3 regions of the Exiguobacterium sp. B2(2022) genome follow, and region 1 is predicted to be linked to each of the others. Evidence: riboswitches for the same ligand, from Rfam matches in the RefSeq annotation. Region 1 holds a riboswitch; each other region holds the start of a gene.
What was found. Region 1 has a riboswitch for thiamine pyrophosphate ahead of ON063_RS04780 (YkoF family thiamine/hydroxymethylpyrimidine-binding protein). Riboswitches for the same ligand answer to the same signal wherever they lie in the genome.
Positions count from the first base shown of each region.

Region 2: it holds a riboswitch for thiamine pyrophosphate, as region 1 does, so the genes downstream of both, tenA (thiaminase II) here and ON063_RS04780 (YkoF family thiamine/hydroxymethylpyrimidine-binding protein) in region 1, are expected to answer to the same signal.
Region 3: it holds a riboswitch for thiamine pyrophosphate, as region 1 does, so the genes downstream of both, thiW (energy coupling factor transporter S component ThiW) here and ON063_RS04780 (YkoF family thiamine/hydroxymethylpyrimidine-binding protein) in region 1, are expected to answer to the same signal.

Region 1 covers NZ_JAPEHX010000016.1:28,989-34,659, reverse strand. The annotation lists gene ON063_RS04800 (class I SAM-dependent methyltransferase) at 1-243, opposite strand, end outside; gene ON063_RS04795 (SMP-30/gluconolactonase/LRE family protein) at 392-1,273, shown strand; gene ON063_RS04790 (hypothetical protein) at 1,286-1,552, shown strand; gene ON063_RS04785 (GTP-binding protein) at 1,664-2,863, shown strand; TPP riboswitch at 2,923-3,023, shown strand; gene ON063_RS04780 (YkoF family thiamine/hydroxymethylpyrimidine-binding protein) at 3,106-3,696, shown strand; gene ON063_RS04775 (ECF transporter S component) at 3,689-4,264, shown strand; gene ON063_RS04770 (ABC transporter ATP-binding protein) at 4,257-5,600, shown strand; gene ON063_RS04765 (energy-coupling factor transporter transmembrane component T family protein) at 5,582-5,671, shown strand, end outside.
Region 2 covers NZ_JAPEHX010000028.1:30,545-36,215, reverse strand. The annotation lists gene ON063_RS07420 (YjjG family noncanonical pyrimidine nucleotidase) at 16-693, shown strand; gene ON063_RS07415 (NUDIX hydrolase) at 696-1,085, opposite strand; gene ON063_RS07410 (pentapeptide repeat-containing protein) at 1,182-1,784, shown strand; gene ON063_RS07405 (aminoglycoside 6-adenylyltransferase) at 1,781-2,608, shown strand; gene ON063_RS07400 (hypothetical protein) at 2,659-2,811, shown strand; gene ON063_RS07395 (ion channel) at 2,819-3,223, opposite strand; TPP riboswitch at 3,351-3,455, shown strand; gene tenA (thiaminase II) at 3,544-4,218, shown strand; gene thiM (hydroxyethylthiazole kinase) at 4,215-5,006, shown strand; gene thiD (bifunctional hydroxymethylpyrimidine kinase/phosphomethylpyrimidine kinase) at 5,003-5,671, shown strand, end outside.
Region 3 covers NZ_JAPEHX010000035.1:23,165-28,835, forward strand. The annotation lists gene ON063_RS08615 (AAA family ATPase) at 1-560, opposite strand, end outside; gene ON063_RS08620 (hypothetical protein) at 654-1,349, shown strand; gene ON063_RS08625 (hypothetical protein) at 1,423-2,163, shown strand; TPP riboswitch at 2,209-2,308, shown strand; gene thiW (energy coupling factor transporter S component ThiW) at 2,375-2,860, shown strand; gene ON063_RS08635 (hypothetical protein) at 2,921-3,184, shown strand; gene ON063_RS08640 (GNAT family N-acetyltransferase) at 3,179-3,655, opposite strand; gene ON063_RS08645 (VOC family protein) at 3,774-4,196, shown strand; gene ON063_RS08650 (VOC family protein) at 4,196-4,594, shown strand; gene ON063_RS08655 (LTA synthase family protein) at 4,683-5,671, shown strand, end outside.

The DNA of each region.
Region 1 (5,671 bases):
GGAGACGTTTCGTGAAGTCGCCAAGCGCTTCGCTTTTTCGAGTCCCACTTTCGAAGCGTCCCACATCTCGACGTCGAAGCCGAGCGTGGCGAGCCAGACTGCGTTTCGACCTTCCCCCTCAGCGATGGCCAATACACGTTTTCCTTCAATCTGATGAGAGGTGATCCATTTTTGTAAAAACTCGTTCGGATCTGTCCCATACACATAATCCTCCGAGCTAAATCGTTCATCCCATTTAGACAAGACATTCACTTCCTCTCTACTTTTCTTTCACTATAGCAAATCGAACGGACAACGGTGAAAATCCATCACGATTTTCTGAATTCATGCATAGTCGAGATGGGAGAAGGGAATAGATTTCTGAACTAATGGATAGAGTGGAGGCTAAGTAATGGAGAAAGTAGATGCGTCGTTATGGATTCGGGTACGAAATACGCTTGGTGAAGGTCCTTGTTGGGATGCTGAGTTAAAGCGTTTTTATTGGGTAGATATCGAAGGTCATACGTTATGGTGGTATGACGAGCGAGAAGACGAGATTTCTTCATTCGAGGTCGGAAAACAGGTCGGTTTTGTCATACCAAAAGTGACGGACGGTGTCGTCCTTGGATTGAAAGATGGAATCTATGAATGGGATGAAATCAATCGAGATCTAAATAAGATTGTTGAGTTGGATGACCCGGATGGTCGATTACGTTTCAACGATGGGAAAGCCGATCCATATGGTCGTATTTTTGCAGGTACGCTCCATCTTGAGGATGAAGAAAACCAAGCGACATTGTATCGAGTCGATCGAGATGGAACGACAACATCACTCATGGATGAATTGACACTTTCGAACGGGTTGACATGGTCGCCTGACCATTCCGTTTTTTATCATATCGATACACCGACTGAAAAAATTCGGAAATATGATTTTGATTTGAAGTCAGGTACGTTATCAAATGGAAAGGTCGTCATCGATTTCGCGGACGAGGATGGCTTCCCGGATGGTATGACATCAGATACGGAAGGATGTTTATGGATTGCACATTATGCTGGTGGACGAGTGTCACGTTGGGACCCATCGACAGGTAAAAAATTATTGGAAGTGCATGTTCCTGCGCCGAATGTCACTTCATGTGCCTTTATCGGGGATGGACTGAATCGATTAGCCATCACGACGGCTCGTGAAGGAATGGATGAAGAGGCGCTTTCCGAATACCCGGATGCGGGATCGGTATTTATTATAGACACAGAAGTGAAAGGGATGCCATTGTATCGTTTCGGTCGCTGAGGAGGAAATACGATGGTGAAACGACTGTTGGTTCGAGCAGGTATTGGGTTGGCAGTTGCTGCAGCAGTTAAGATGGGGATTCAAAAGATTCAAGAAAATCGAGCACGTGAAGAAGATCATTCGTACCTCGACCCGAAGTGGGATGAGGTGCCGAGCGTCGATTCAGACAAAGATGAGGATGAAGTCGGATTGACTCAACTCGACTCGATTTATCGGGCTGAATGGCAGGCGAATGCTTACCCGCGTTCAGAGGCAGAACGAAGAGCGTTGGAAGAATGATTATACTTTCTTCGAAAACACGTCCGTGTGGCGTGTTTTTTTGTTGACAAAAAGATGTTACCATTCCATTATATAAAAAGTAATCATTACGATTTAAATGGAGGATATATCATGAAACGAATTCCAATTACGGTACTCTCGGGGTATCTTGGTAGCGGCAAGACGACGCTGCTTAACCACATCTTACATAACCGAGATCACAAGAAATATGCCGTCATCGTGAACGATATGAGTGAACTGAATATCGATGAGAAGTTGATCGAGCAGGGAGGATTCTCCCGGACGGATGAAAAGCTAGTCGAACTTTCGAACGGATGTATCTGTTGCACGCTTCGCGAAGATTTGTTGACAGCCGTCTATGAATTAACGAAAGATCGTGAGCTCGACGGCATCATCATCGAGTCTTCTGGTATCTCTGAGCCGATTCCTGTTGCGCAGACGTTCACGTATGCCGACGACGCGCTCGGGATCGATTTGACGAGCCGTGTCTATATCGATGCGATGGTCACCGTCGTTGATGCGTACCGCTTCTTCAAAGATTTCAATTCCGGTGAATCGCTTATGGAACGCCAACAAGCCGTCGATACAGGTGACGTACGTGAAGTCGTCGACCTTCTCGTCGACCAAGTCGAGTTTGCGGACATCATCGTATTGAACAAGGCGGACAGGGTATCTGAAGAAGAACTGCAGGAAATGAAGGGCTTACTGAAAACGCTCAATCCGAGTGCTAAGTTGTTGACGTCGACCTACTCGAATGTGGGGTTAGACGACCTGCTTGACGTCCGGTTGTTCGATTTTGACCAAGCGATGCACGCTGCAGGTTGGATTCAAGAACTCGAGTCGGAAGAACATACACCGGAAACAGAAGAGTATGGCATCAGTTCGTTCGTTTACCGTCGGCGTAGACCTTTCCATCCTGAGCGTTTGATGAATTGGATGGAACATTACCCTGAAGAAATCGTTCGTGCCAAAGGTTTCTTATGGATTGCGACACGAAACGACCTCGCTTGTCTGTTTTCACAAGCTGGGTATGCATCAACGCTCGAACATGCGGGGCGTTGGTTAGCGACACTTCCGGAGAGCGAACGAGAGGGTATGTTTGCAACCGAACCGGAACTGCGCGAAGACTACATCGAACCGTACGGAGACCGACAGAACGAATTGGTCCTCATCGGTCAACGAATGGACCGTGAGACGGTCGAGCGGTCACTTGACGCTTGCTTGTTGACGGATGAGGAGATGGAAGAATCGTGGGATTCGTTCCATGACCCGCTCCCTGGTACAGGTCAATTCGTCACATATTCAGATTGACCGTTTACAAAGCTTCGAAACATCGCTATACTGTGACTGCATAAGTAACCGCATATTAATGACTGCACTAGGGGTGCTTCGGCTGAGATGAGAGCACGGCTCCGATCCCTTATAACTCGATCCAGATAATACTGGCGTGAGGAAGTGCGGCACTTTCTCTATGCAAGTTTGTATAGATTTTGCTGCTGCATTCTCATGAATGCGGCTTTTTTTATGCAAACACATTTAGAGGGGGAAATAGAATGAATGAATCATGTGGTACGAGTCCGATTGTCGGGTTTCGATTCACACTAAGCCCGATGACAGACGATTTTGTCGGGACAATCAAAGGTGCACTAGAACGAACGGATCTGTCAGGTGTGTGGAGACATACGGATGACGTGTCGACGGTCATCCGTGGACAAGTCGAGCATGTGTTTGACGTCGCTCGAACGGTCTTGAGTCTTGCTTCGGAAGAAGGGAAGCATGTCTCAATGAGCGGAACGTTCTCTGTCGGTTGTCCAGGGGATTCGGCGGGAGATGAGGTACTCAAGGCTCCGAGCGAACCATTAAACGGTGCATCAAGAGACCAGTATGTGTCATCGCAGTTCGCACTCTATCCGATGGGTGCTGACGATTACATGGAGCTTATCTATGAGGAAATCGAACAAGCAAAACAGGCTGGTGTCTATAACGAGTCGATGCATTATGCATCAGGCATCCATGGGAACTTAGATGACGTGTTCTCATACTACGAGGCGGCCTTTAAGCGGACGCGCGAAAAGAACCGACACGTTGTCATGACGGTGACGTTCAGCGTAAATAGTCCGTCACATGGAGGGCGACATGCTTAAATCGTGGAAATTGAAAGAAGTCGTCCTTGTCTCCGTACTATCTGTTGTCTTCGCGGTCGTCTATTTATTGTTCGTTCATATCGGTAACTTGTGGGCAGGGTTGATCGGTCCCATCGCCTACGAGTGGATCTTTGGCATCTGGTTTATCGTATCGATTATCTCCGCATACATCATTCGTAAACCGGGGGCGGCATTCATCTCAGAAGTGATGGCCGCAACGATTGAGATGTTGATTGGCAATGCCATTGGGCCACGCATCATCTTGGTCGGCATCGTTCAAGGTTTAGGGGCAGAAGCCGTCTTTGCAATGACGGGCTATAGACGTTATGAGCTATGGGTACTCATGCTTGCCGGATTTGGGTCGGCTGTCACGAGTTTCGTCTATACATATTTCATGAGTGGGTTCGCGATGTTAGAGCCAGGCTATGTGGCGACGATGTTCGGGCTGAGAGCCGTCAGTGGGATGGTCATCGCTGGAATCGGTGGGAAGTTGCTCAGTGACCTATTGCTGAAGACAGGATCACTTCGCGGTTATGCGATTTCACGAAGTGGGAACGTCCATGGTTGAGACAGAGTCACTTCATTTTCGATTCCCAGAGAGTTCTGAGGCGATTCTTGAAGACGTGACCGTTTCAATCCGTCAAGGTCGTACGATTCTTAGTGGGGCGAGCGGAAGCGGGAAATCGACGCTTCTCGCGCTATTCAACCGTCTCTATCCGGAGAATTGTGACGGAATCCTTGATGGTAGACTCGAACTACTTGGACGATCATACGACGACTATGCACCTGGCGAGATCAATCAGCAGGTCGCAACGGTGTTTCAAGACCCGGATACGCAATTTGTCATGGAGCGGGTGGAAGAAGAACTGATTTTCACACTTGAGAACTTGTCGACACCTGTCTCAGACATCGAACAACGCGTGACGGAAATCCTCGAATCGTTACAGTTGAGTGATTATCGAAACCGCAAAATTGATTCGTTGTCAGGCGGACAGAAACAGCGGATCGCTGTCGCTTGCGCTTTAGTCGGAAGGCCTCAGTGGCTACTGCTCGATGAACCGTTGACGCATCTAGACCCAGTGACCGCGCAAGAATTTGTAAAATGGCTCGACAAGATGAAAGATTTGAATGTCATTGTCGTCGAGCATCGTCCTCATCTATGGGGGGATTACTTTGACTGGCATATTGAGTTAGAGCGAGGGTGTATCGTTAGGCATGAATCATTCCGTCCGGTCGAGGATTTTGCATTCGTGAAGTCGAACGCGTCACTCTCAGCTATTCAACGCTACAAGGTTAAAGAGGTCAGACGTGATTCGTTTCAGCTTAAGGAAACGTTACTTCATGTCCGGTCAGGAGAAGTGATTGCCGTTCTCGGACCGAATGGGAGCGGGAAGTCGACATTTTTGAGAAGCTTAACAGAACACGATCATCGGGTCGGACTCGTGCCACAATCACCAGAACATCTATTTTTTATGAACTCCGTTGAGCGAGAGTTGCAGTTTGGTCACGAAACATCAATTGAGACCGTGTTATCTGACATGGAGCTTCATAATCAGAGATTCCTCCATCCGTTATCCCTTAGCCATGGTCAAAAACGAAGGCTCGCAGTTGGAATCCAGTCGCTATCGAATAAGCAATTGCTTGCATTCGATGAACCGACTGCAGGTCAGGACGAAGCGTCACTCCATGCACTCGAGGCGCTGATGAAGCGGCATGCGGAACAAGGGCAGACCATCCTGTTCGTAACCCATGACCTATCGTTCGCCAATATCGCCAATACGTTCTATTTGATGAAGGACGGGGAACTTTCGGGACCGTTCGGGGATGAACTATGGCAGAACACAGAGATGCTCCTTGATTATCGATTGCAAGGGAGGGGAGAACGATGTCACTCCATGACATGAATCCGACGGTGAAATTTGTGACATTGACGCTCATCATGTTCGGTCTGGCACTGTTTTACAACCCTTGGACC
Region 2 (5,671 bases), on a different contig from region 1:
GGGTTAGAAAGAAACATGAAACGATATGAAGCGATTTTATTTGATATTGATGACACATTGTTAGATTTTAAGCAAAGTGAGCACGTCGCCTTAGAGCAATTACTCGCATCCTACAATGTCCGAATGACGGATGAAGTGAAGGCTCGGTATGTCGACATTAACAGTGGCCTATGGCGCGCATTTGAGCGCGGCGAAGTAGACCGTGAAGAAGTACTCGTTGGTCGTCACACGAAACTGTTCGATTCGCTCGGACTCACGGTCGACGGTCCGCAAGTCGAACAGCAGTATCGGGACTACTTACATGCAGGCGTACACATGGTCGACGGCGCGTTAGAGATTGTCCAAACGCTGAGCGCGGACTATCCGCTCTATATCGTCACAAACGGTGTGACGGAGACGCAATTCAAACGGTTAGAGTCATCGGGACTATTGCCGTACTTCCAAGACGTCTTCGTATCGGATGCGACCGGCTCACAAAAACCGATGAAGCCGTTCTTTGACTACGTCTTTGATCGAATCCCGAACGTAAAGCCAGAGAAGGGCTTAATCATTGGCGACTCAGTCACAGCAGACATCGCAGGTGGGCGGATGTACGGCCTAGATACATGTTGGTTCAATCCGAAGGAAGTGGCTGCGACGATGGAGTCGACGTACGAGATTCGACATTTAAACGAGTTGAAATCGCTTCTCTAAGTTCAAGCCGGATTTAGTGAATGAGACGGCAAACGATTCGGTAGTTGTGCGAGTACTTCTGGATAGAGCGTGATGTCTTGAAGACGGTCGAGTTTTTGCCAACGATAGATGAGGTGGTCTCCTTCAGGTCCATAAAAGTCTCCTTCTTCGAGCGGGAGATCACCGTCTACATAAAAATAGAGACCGATCTCATGAAACGGTTGGTCGTTGTAGGTGAACAAGTTCTCGTGCACGAAGGCGAACGAGGTATCGGTCACACGCATATCCAATTCTTCATGTAGCTCGCGTGCGAGGGCGGTTGCGGCTTCTTCACCGAGCGTCACACGACCACCAGGCAGTGCCCAAAAGTCATCCCGAATATTTCGGTGAATCAATACGTGTCCGTCTTTCACAAAAATAATACGCCTTGTTCAGTCGGAAATACGAGGTCCATCTATATCACTTCCAATCTTTGTCATATGTTCTAGTATACCTGAAGGAGGGATCTTATGTTTCAACCACATACGCAATATCGAGATGAAGATTTCCGCGACGTGACACTTCGTGACGAAGAGCTGTCACATGTCACGTTCGAGAACTGTCGCTTCACATATGTCGATGCGACGGAACTACAAACGGAGCGCTGTCAGTTCATCAACTGTGATTTTACCGATTCGAAATGGAACGCGTCCCGTCATGTCGGCAGCTCATTTTTAAACTGTCAGTTCCATGGTGCCAATTTGTTCACGAGTGAGTTTGAGCAATGTAAAATGACGGGGTCTTCCTTTGAGGAGAGTCAGTTTGAGGGCGTCCGTGTAACAGAAGGTGACTGGTCATTCGTCAACCTTCGTCACGTAGCGCTCAAGAAAATGGATTGGTCCCACGTTCGTTTGGTCGAGGCGGACCTGTACGGTGCCGATTTGACCGAGACGGTTTGGCATCAGGCGGACTTGTCACGGGCGACACTTCAACATGCGGTGTGCCGTGGTGCCGACTTCAGAGGGGCACTCGTCGATGGGGTTGATTTTTCGAACGTGACGTTACAACAAACAAAACTAGACGCGATGCAGGCAATCCAAGTCGCGCGCTCATTGGGGGCGATTATAGAATGAAACCGGAACAAATGATTGAACAGTTGATTGCGTTCGCAAAAGAACGTGAATATATCCGAACGGTCGTCTTGAACGGCTCGCTCGTCAATCCGAACGTCAGACCAGACCCATACCAAGATGTCGACCTCACTTTTTATGTGGAAGATGTCCAAGTGGTTGCGACCGATTGCTCATGGATCGACATGTTTGGAGACGTCTTGATTATGCAGACACCTGAAACGTCTGATTCCGAACGACATGTGACATTTTTGGTGCAGTATGTAGACGGACATCGTATTGATTTGACGATTCGAAGCATCGAGCAACTTGATGAGATGCTCGAAGCCGATTCGCTCAGTCAAATCGTGTTCGACCGAGACCATCATCCGAGTGTGACACCGTCAGACGACACATACCGTGTGACACGCCCGTCTGCTGATGAGTATGCGTCTTGTTGGAATGAATTTTGGTGGGTGTCACTCTATGTTGTCAAAGGAATCAAACGACACCAGGTGTTATACGCGCTCGATCATCTCGACATCATGCGAAATATGCTCCGTCAGATGATGCAATGGAATATCGGCTATGCGACGCACTTTTCTGTGAATCTCGGGAAATCGGGCGACGGGATGCGAGAGCATTTACCGGAAGAGTTGTGGGAGATGCTCACGGCGACGTATGCCTCGGCTGAGCTGAGCGCGATTGAAGACACGCATGACCGCCTGCAATCACTCTTCTTCTTTTGCGCGCAGCGTGTCGCGGAACAAGGTGATTTCGTCTTCCGGGAAGAAGAAGCCAGACGCGTCCGTGCCGCATGTGCAACACTTCGACATTCGAACGATTAATGAGGCCGTGAGCCGGGAAACGCTCCTTATAGAGAAAGGAGCGTTTTTTCATGAACCCATATACGACATTTATTGCTCTTCTAGTCGGAAGTCTTGTCCTCTTTGTCGGCATTCGTTTAAAGAAATGGCCAATCATTTTGGTTGCGATGCTTCCCCTTGGTCTCGTCGCATTTAATATGTTCTTACTCATCACGGGGCGCTAGGACATGTTCACTTGTCTTTTTGATACATCGATTTGATGAAGAAGGCACTCGGTAACAAAATGCCGATGGCGCCTTCGATGATGGCGAATAATCGGGTCAAACCAATCGGCAACAAATCACCAAATCCGATTGATAATAAAGTGACCCCGCTGAAATACAGGAGGTTTTCCCAAGTCGGTTCAACGGCATTCATGGATTCGAGTGAAGTCACAAGAATGACTGAATCACGAGACAAAGCATAATAAATCAATGTGAATCCTAACATGACACCAAGTAGGCTAACGAACAACTGAGCGAACAATCTCCCGTCAAATCCTGTTTGCTTGTACGTTTGACGTTTGAAAAACCAAAACACGTTCAAACTGATGAAGAGTAATGCAATGGTTAATAAAATCGTATTCAATCCGGACACATCCTTTTCATGTAAATGAGTTCATTTACCCATTCCCGAAGCGAAGAATGAAAAACAGAATCGGAAAAGGTTTGCAATTGATGAAAAGATTGATAGAATGTGGTCGAAGACGACTGAATTTCATAATGTTTGCCACTAGGGGAGTCGCGTCACGCGGCTGAGATGGACAAGGTCCAGACCCTTCGAACCTGATCTAGTTCACGCTAGCGTAGGGAAGTGGGCGAGACGACTCATATGGCTTCACCTAGATATGACTGTTCGAGACGCCGCTTCCGTTATGGGAGGCGGCGTCTTTTTATCTGTTATAAGGGGGAGTTATTATGAAATTTACAGATCACTTACGTCAGGAAGCGGATGGATTGTTTGAAGCAAGCTTTCATCATCCGTTCGTTCGTTCACTCGGAGAAGGAACGCTCGATGAGAAAAAGTTTAGACATTACGTCATGCAAGATTCGTATTACTTGAATCAATTCTCGAAAGTGCAGGCCAAAGGGGCGACGCTCGCACCGACGATGGAACTATCGAGTCGCTTTTTGACACATGCCTTACACACGATTGAGGCGGAACTCTCACTTCATCGTGAGTTCTTTACGATGCTCAACGTGACGGATGTTGAACTGGCGACATTCGAGCCGGCACCGACCGCTTACGCGTATGCGCTTCATATGCAACAGGCAGGACCGACACTCGGTGACGTATTGGCGTCAATCCTTCCGTGTTATTGGGTGTATTACGAAATCGGTGAACGTTTAAAAGATAAACGACCCGACCATCCGATTTATTCAGCTTGGATTGCGACGTATGGTTCGGAGTGGTTCCGTGAGTTGGTGGAAGAACAGATTGATCGGTTGGATGAATTGGCTGGACAAGCGACAGAAGAAGAACGGCTTCGTTACACAAAACTCTTCTTGAAGAGTTGCTATTACGAAGTCGCCTTTTGGGAAATGGCATGGACGCTTGAATCTTGGACGTTGTCTCAGGAGGTCAACCAATGAGACATGAGATTTGGAGCGAGATTCGAAAGCAGGCACCGTTGATCCACAACATCACAAATACAGTCGTAGCAAACTTTTCGGCGAATGGACTGCTCGCCCTCGGTGCCTCTCCGGTGATGGCAGATGCGATTGAAGAAGTGGCAGAGATGACGTTTGTGAGCGATGCGCTCGTGTTAAACATCGGGACACTCGGTACGATGACTGAGGCGACGATGATTCGTGCGGGACAAGCGGCGAACGAAGCGGGATGCCCGATTGTACTTGATCCGGTTGGAGTCGGGGCGACGTCATTCCGCCGGGATGTCGTCGAGCGTATTTTGCGTCACGTCCGTGTCACGGTCATTCGGGGAAATGCAGGAGAAATTGCGACATTGATAGGTGTCGATTGGGTAGCGCGAGGTGTCGATGCGGGTGACGGAGCATGCGAACCGCGACAATTGGCGCTTGAAGCAGCGAAACGATACGGGTGCGTCGTAGCCGTAACTGGAAAAGAAGACGTGGTCAGCGACGGGAGTGTTGTCATGGAAGTACGCGGTGGGACAAAACGGATGACTGAGACGACCGGTACGGGATGCTTACTTAGTGCGGTCGTCGGGGCATGTCTAGCAGTCGAAAAGAATGCGCTCAAGGCGACGGTGACAGCCGTGTCGGGATATTCCTATTGCGGGGAGTTGGCGAGCGAACGGGCAGAAGGACCGGGAGATTTTCCGATTCATTTTTTAAATGCCCTCCATCAATTGACACAATATACAATCCCGACGAATCGAATCGAGGTGTCGACATCATGAGACCGCAAGTATTGACGATTGCAGGATCTGATTCAGGGGGCGGAGCCGGTATTCAAGCCGATTTAAAAACGTTTCAAGAGCTCGGTGCGTTCGGGACGAGTGTGTTGACCGCTGTTACGGCTCAAAACACACTTGGTGTTCATGGGATTGAAGCGATTTCCCCGAAAATGATCACCGGACAAATCGATGCAGTAGCCAATGATTTTCAGATTGCAGCATGTAAGACAGGCATGTTGGTAGATGCGGAGCGGATTGAAGCGGTAGCCGTAGCACTTGAACGTCATCGTTTCCAACACGTAGTCGTCGACCCTGTCATGGTGGCAAAAGGAGGCGCTTCTTTGTTACAGGAAAGTGCAATCGAGGCACTTCGTACGAAATTGTTACCATATGCGACGGTCGTGACACCGAATATCCCTGAGGCGGAAGTGTTAGCCGGAATCGAGATTCGGACGGAGTCAGATCGGATGCAGGCTGCTCAATCGATTCGGGCACTCGGCGTCGATGTCGTCATCATCAAAGGTGGACATATGGAAGGTGTGGAGGCAGTCGATTTGATTGTAACTGAATCTGAAGCGTTTCAAGTGAGAGCACCCCGCGTCGAGACAAAAGACACACATGGAACGGGATGTACGTTTTCTGCAGCCTTGACGGCTGAGCTGGCATAC
Region 3 (5,671 bases), on a different contig from region 1:
CGTGTTTGACGCATGACTTGCAAGAGGAGCTCCCGTTCTTCCGCGACATCAGGGTAACCGACTGGAATTGAAATCAAGAAGCGATCGAGCTGGGCATCCGGTAACGGGAACGTCCCGGCCGATTCGATCGGGTTTTGCGTCGCGATGACGAAAAATGGTTTTGGCATCGGATATGTCTCTCCCCCGATGGAGACTTGCCGCTCTTCCATCGCCTCGAGCAAGGCAGACTGCGTCCGTGGAACCGCTCGGTTAATTTCATCGATCAAGACGATATTCGCAAAGATTGGTCCTTGTCGATGGTCGAACGTCTGGGTCTGCATGTTGAAATAATCTGCGCCAATCACGTCAGACGGTAACAAATCGGCCGTGAACTGAATCCGAGAAAACGCGCCGTCGAAGCTAGCTGCAATCGTTTTGGCAAGTAACGTTTTCCCCGTACCCGGAACATCTTCTAACAAAATATGTCCTTCCGCGAGTAACGCGGTACAACAGAGGCGTACGACATCCTCTTTGCCTAAATACACCTCGTTCAACTGTTTGATGACCTGCTCCACGCCCATATGACGACCTCCATTTTTTGTCTTAATCAAACTTTACCTTTTTATGGTAAGATAAACAACAAATAGTCTGAACATTCAAAAGGAGGTGTCTTCTTGCGCTGGACGAACAAGTTTCTTCTCCTGATTGCCACCACACTTCTTGGCACGTTCACGATGATAGTGATTGCGACGAGTGTATTCGAGTGGCTCTATAACCCGGAAACGATACCGGTCGAGGAAAATAATAGTCCCCCGACTGATCTCCTATCGGATGAGGATGATGGCATTTTAATTGGTGAATCCAAAGCAGATTACCCGTTTGAATTGGATCCTCAAAAAGGAAAACATCACTTTTTTGAGAGAATCACGAGCTCTGGCGAATCAACACGACGAAATCTTGGGCTATTCGTCGCTTTTTTGATCGCATTCTGTTGCTTCAGTTTCTATGTCTATCGAAAACGGAAGCAACGTTTGGCGCTCGCACGAGATCATGTTGATTCAAACGCAGACCCGCTTTTCGAATCGTTACAAAACAAGAACGTTTCGTCCGTTTCGACGCTCACAGCGTTCACGAACGTCCCGATTCGCGATGCACTGATCGCATTCAACCAATCTCTCGTACCAGCCAAGCGATTGCGTGCTCATGAGACACTGCAAGAGTGGTTCCAACGCATCGATTTACCGATGAACCCGTCCGTTTATCATGCGGTCCGCTACGGCACATCCTCAGGCGTGACGATTTCTGAAGAAGACACACTCCACTTTAAGAGCACACTCGATCACTACGCGACACGTCCTCACCCCGAGTGAGAATGTGCACAGGTTCTACTTTTCATTCATGAATGATAAAATGGTGGAAAATGTCAGTTAAGGGGATGAAATCATGAGACGATGGGCGATATTCGGATTAGGGGCACTTTTACTCACAGGTTGTACGGATACGGTGGCAGACAATCCGATCCCGATCGAATCACCCGATGAACCCATCACTGAATGGACGCGCGAAGACTTTAAAGACGTCTATGACCAATATGAACAAACACAACCGCTCCTCGCTGCGCTCGAACAACAAGGCATCAAACCGTTCCGCGAGACGTTTGAACGCGTCATCATTGCCGGAAACGGGCTTGAGCACACATATGCAGATATTTATCCGTTCAAACTCGATGACGGGACGTATGCCACGGTATTCGACAGTCAGGACGGAACGGTAATCAACGGTTCCGAATCGGTCGCTCCGCTGTTTTGGCAAGAGGAGTCTTTCCTTCAGTATGTCGAAGAGATAGAGAATCGAAAATTCGGAACGAGTGCCCCGCCTACCGACGTCATCCTTACGCAGGATGAATTTCAATCCGTCTATGACCGCCATGCGTACACGTCAGCCCTCCTCGTCGAACTCGATGAAGCGGGTGTCGAACTGGCACGGGAGCCAATTGACGATGTGATTATCGCCGGCAATGGCGTGACCGAAGTGACTGCCGACTTGTTCGTGTTCGATGTCGAGAACGGATATGCCATCGTATACGATCAAGATGGAGAAATATTAAAAGGTCCCGAATCCATCTCACCGCTCTTTTGGAACGAGAAGGACTATGAGGACCTGTTAGCCAAGAATGAGGGATAATTTCTCCTCCCTTCCGATTTTAGTTATGCTATACTCAAGTCAATAATCGACCACTAGGGGAGCCTTCGGGCTGAGACGGCATGTTGCCGGACCCTTTGAACCTGATCTGGCTCATACCAGCGTAGGGAAGTGGCTTGGGATACGCCTCTGTATATCCACGCCATTTTTCCGTCTGGAAACGTGGCGTTTTTATTTTGAAAGGAGACTATTCATGCGTATTCAACAACTCACTTGGATGGCAATGCTCGTTGCCATCGCCGTCGTCGGCTCAATGTTCATCTCGATTCCCACGGGTGTCGCCCGCGCTTATCCGATTCAGCATATGGTGAACGTGATTGCAGCAGTTACCGTCGGTCCGATTGGAGCCGTTCTCGTCGCTTTCGTGACCGGACTCATTCGCGTCATGACCGGCACAGGGTCACTTCTCGCGTTCCCCGGTGGCATGATTGGTGCATTTCTTGCTGGTATGTTCTTCGTTCGCACGAATCGCGTCTATGCTGCCGCTCTCGGAGAAATCATCGGAACTGGTGTCATCGCCTCGTTGATTGCCGTCCCGTATGCGAAACTGTTAATGGGTTCGACGTTCGGTGCCTTCTTCTTCGTCCCAGCGTTCCTTGCCTCTAGTTTGACAGGCGCGCTTCTCGGTTGGCTCGTCTTATCACGTGTCAAACAGCTGCGACCGAGCATACTTAAATAAAAGCCTCTCGATTGGATGGAAATGGTAAACTATAGACAACATCTATAGAGGAGGGGTTTTATGTCACGTTTCAATCAGCTTGTAGCGGGTGGTATATTGTTGTTTTTATCCGGACTCTTATACACACTCGAACGCATCGCACTCTATACCCGTTGGAACGCCCAAATCTCAACAGGGAGCTGGCCGGAAGAACCGACGTTTGTCGATCCGTTTCTAAACAACTGGTTCGTTCCCCTATTTTTATTTGCCGCTATCGTTCTCTTTTCGATGAGTATGAATGCTATAAAGACAACAAATCCATCCGAGAATCCGACCGACTTATGACGGTCGGGTTTTTGTGTGATAGACCCAGATTGCTTCGCCGTTCCATTCATCAATCAAGCCGCTGTCGACAAAGCCGTTTTTCGCATAAAATCGTTTCGCGGCTTCATTCTCTTGATGGAGGCTCAGGATGATATCATCCACGTCGTATTGTGTCTGGATGAATTCCACTGCCATGCGTAGGCACTTCGTCCCAACGCCTTTCCCCTGTTCGTTTTGATCCATCATTAAACGATCGAGCCACACATAACGTTCTGTCTGATTTTCTGCTCCGACCATCATGAAGCCAACCGGTCGCTCACCGTCATAAAATGCATAGCTCTGCCAATTATATTTCGTATCCTCGACCATCTCTTGAAGCGACTCGGCATTCGTCTCGATGAATCGGGACTGTTTCTCGTCCACTGATAGAGCAATGATCGTCTCTCGATTGACTGCATCAACCGGTTGAATCGTGATTTCATTTCCTTTCATGCTTTCACCTCGTTGATTTTCTCTCTCTTTCATACGCTTTCTCCCGTAAAAAGTTTCTTCCCCCGTATCTTCGAGACCATGCATTCGCTACACTAATAAGAGAAAAGGAGGTTATCACATGTTCCGAATCGGAAGTATCTTCGTTCCTGTATCAGATGTAGAACAGTCCCTACACTGGTATACTACTTATTTTGATGCCAAAGAAATTGGTCGCTGGGAAGGAGGCATCGGTTTGTGTCTACCAGACGGTTCGACTCAGCTCGGATTGATCCAAACCTCGTCACCGCAACCCACAACGTTCAAAGATGCGTCAGGACAAGCCCATGTCTATTTCAACGTCATTTGTGAAGACATCCAGTTCGCGTATCAATCGTTCGAACAAGCAGGGTTGATCGCGACACCGCTTCACGATTTCGGAGGCATGTCTTACTTTGACGTAGTGGACCCGGACGGACATACGATCAGTCTCATCTCGGAAGATGTGACTTCCCCGTTCCACCGCAATCGCGTGAACGACCTACAAACGAAAGGAAAGTCTTAATGAAACAAATTCACCACATCTGTATCCAAACCCCAGATTATGCCGCATCAAAGTCATTTTACGAAGCGCTCGGTTTTAAGCTCGTCCAAGAATCGCCAAACTTCCACACACGTGACTTCAATAGTTGGCTCAAGCTCGGTGATTTTTATATCGAGCTCCAGACTGCTAAAACGGATGAATCGTTACAAGACTATTCGAAATATGCAGCCGGTCCCGTCCATTTCGCCCTCTATGTGGATGATCTCGAAGCGGAAGTCGCTCGACTCGAACAGCTCGGTGTCACGTTCTTGCCGAAGCACGGTGGCAACATCTACTTCGTCGTCGACGGTCATTTAAGTAAACTAAAAGCACCGGAAGGAACCATCATCGAATTGCGCGATACGTTTCTGATTAACTGAGGCCCCGTGCCTCTTTTTTTGTTGGACACATCTTCACGTTTCCCTCACTCACCTCATCGGGAATGGGTATGAAAAGGATGTGTTGTTCATGATCAAATATCTCGATTATTGGAGCTACTTGTCACTCTCTCTGGCAAAGCTCTTCTTTTTTAGCTGGTTGACCGCGACGGCGTTCGACTTTTCATTCTTCCTCATCAATTTGGCGACGATTCTGCTCCTGACGAGTTGGGCACTTGCCGTGTCTTATCCGATCCGCCGATGGATTTTATACGTTTCTCTATTCCTGCATAGTACCCTACTCGTCTCGGACGTCTGGTACTATCGCTATTTTGAAGACTTATTATCTGTCGCCTTACTGTCTGATATCGGACAGATGGGAGATGTCGGGGGAGGCTTCTTGACGCTTATCCGCCCAATTGATGCATTCTTCTTCATCGACCTCATCATTTACGGTTTAATTTTACGTTACATCAAACGGCATCCTGTCCGTGAAGCGAAGCGGAACGGAAGACGATTGGCGCTCGCCGGCTTCACTCTCGGATTTCTTCTCTTCACGATTCCGCTCACCCTCAGTTATCAGCGCGGGGAAAAATGGATCGCAGACGACCCAATCTCGAATATGCGTGAATATTATCATCTCGGTTTTTGGGGCTATCACGCGATGGATGTCGCCCGAGGCGTCGAACGTGCCATGGGATGGAACGAAGCCCTGACAGACGAGGAGCGTTCTCAAATCCAAGCACTCTCTTATCAGGAATTAAGTGCCCCGAGTCCGGATACGAACGTCATCGTCCTACAACTCGAATCGTTCCAAACTTCCGTCATCGATCAACGCATCAATGGACAGGAATTGACACCGAACTTAAATCGATTGCGACGTGACATGCTCTATTTCCCGAACGTTTATCATCAGACGCACGAGGGGCGGACATCCGATGCGGAGTTCATCGTCAACACGTCACTCTACCCTGTCAAATCCGGTTCGGTGTACACACGTTTCCCAGGAAATCAATTTAGCGCGCTCTCTCAGTCCTTAAACGAGGCCGGCTATGATACGGCAGCCATGCACTCCTTCCG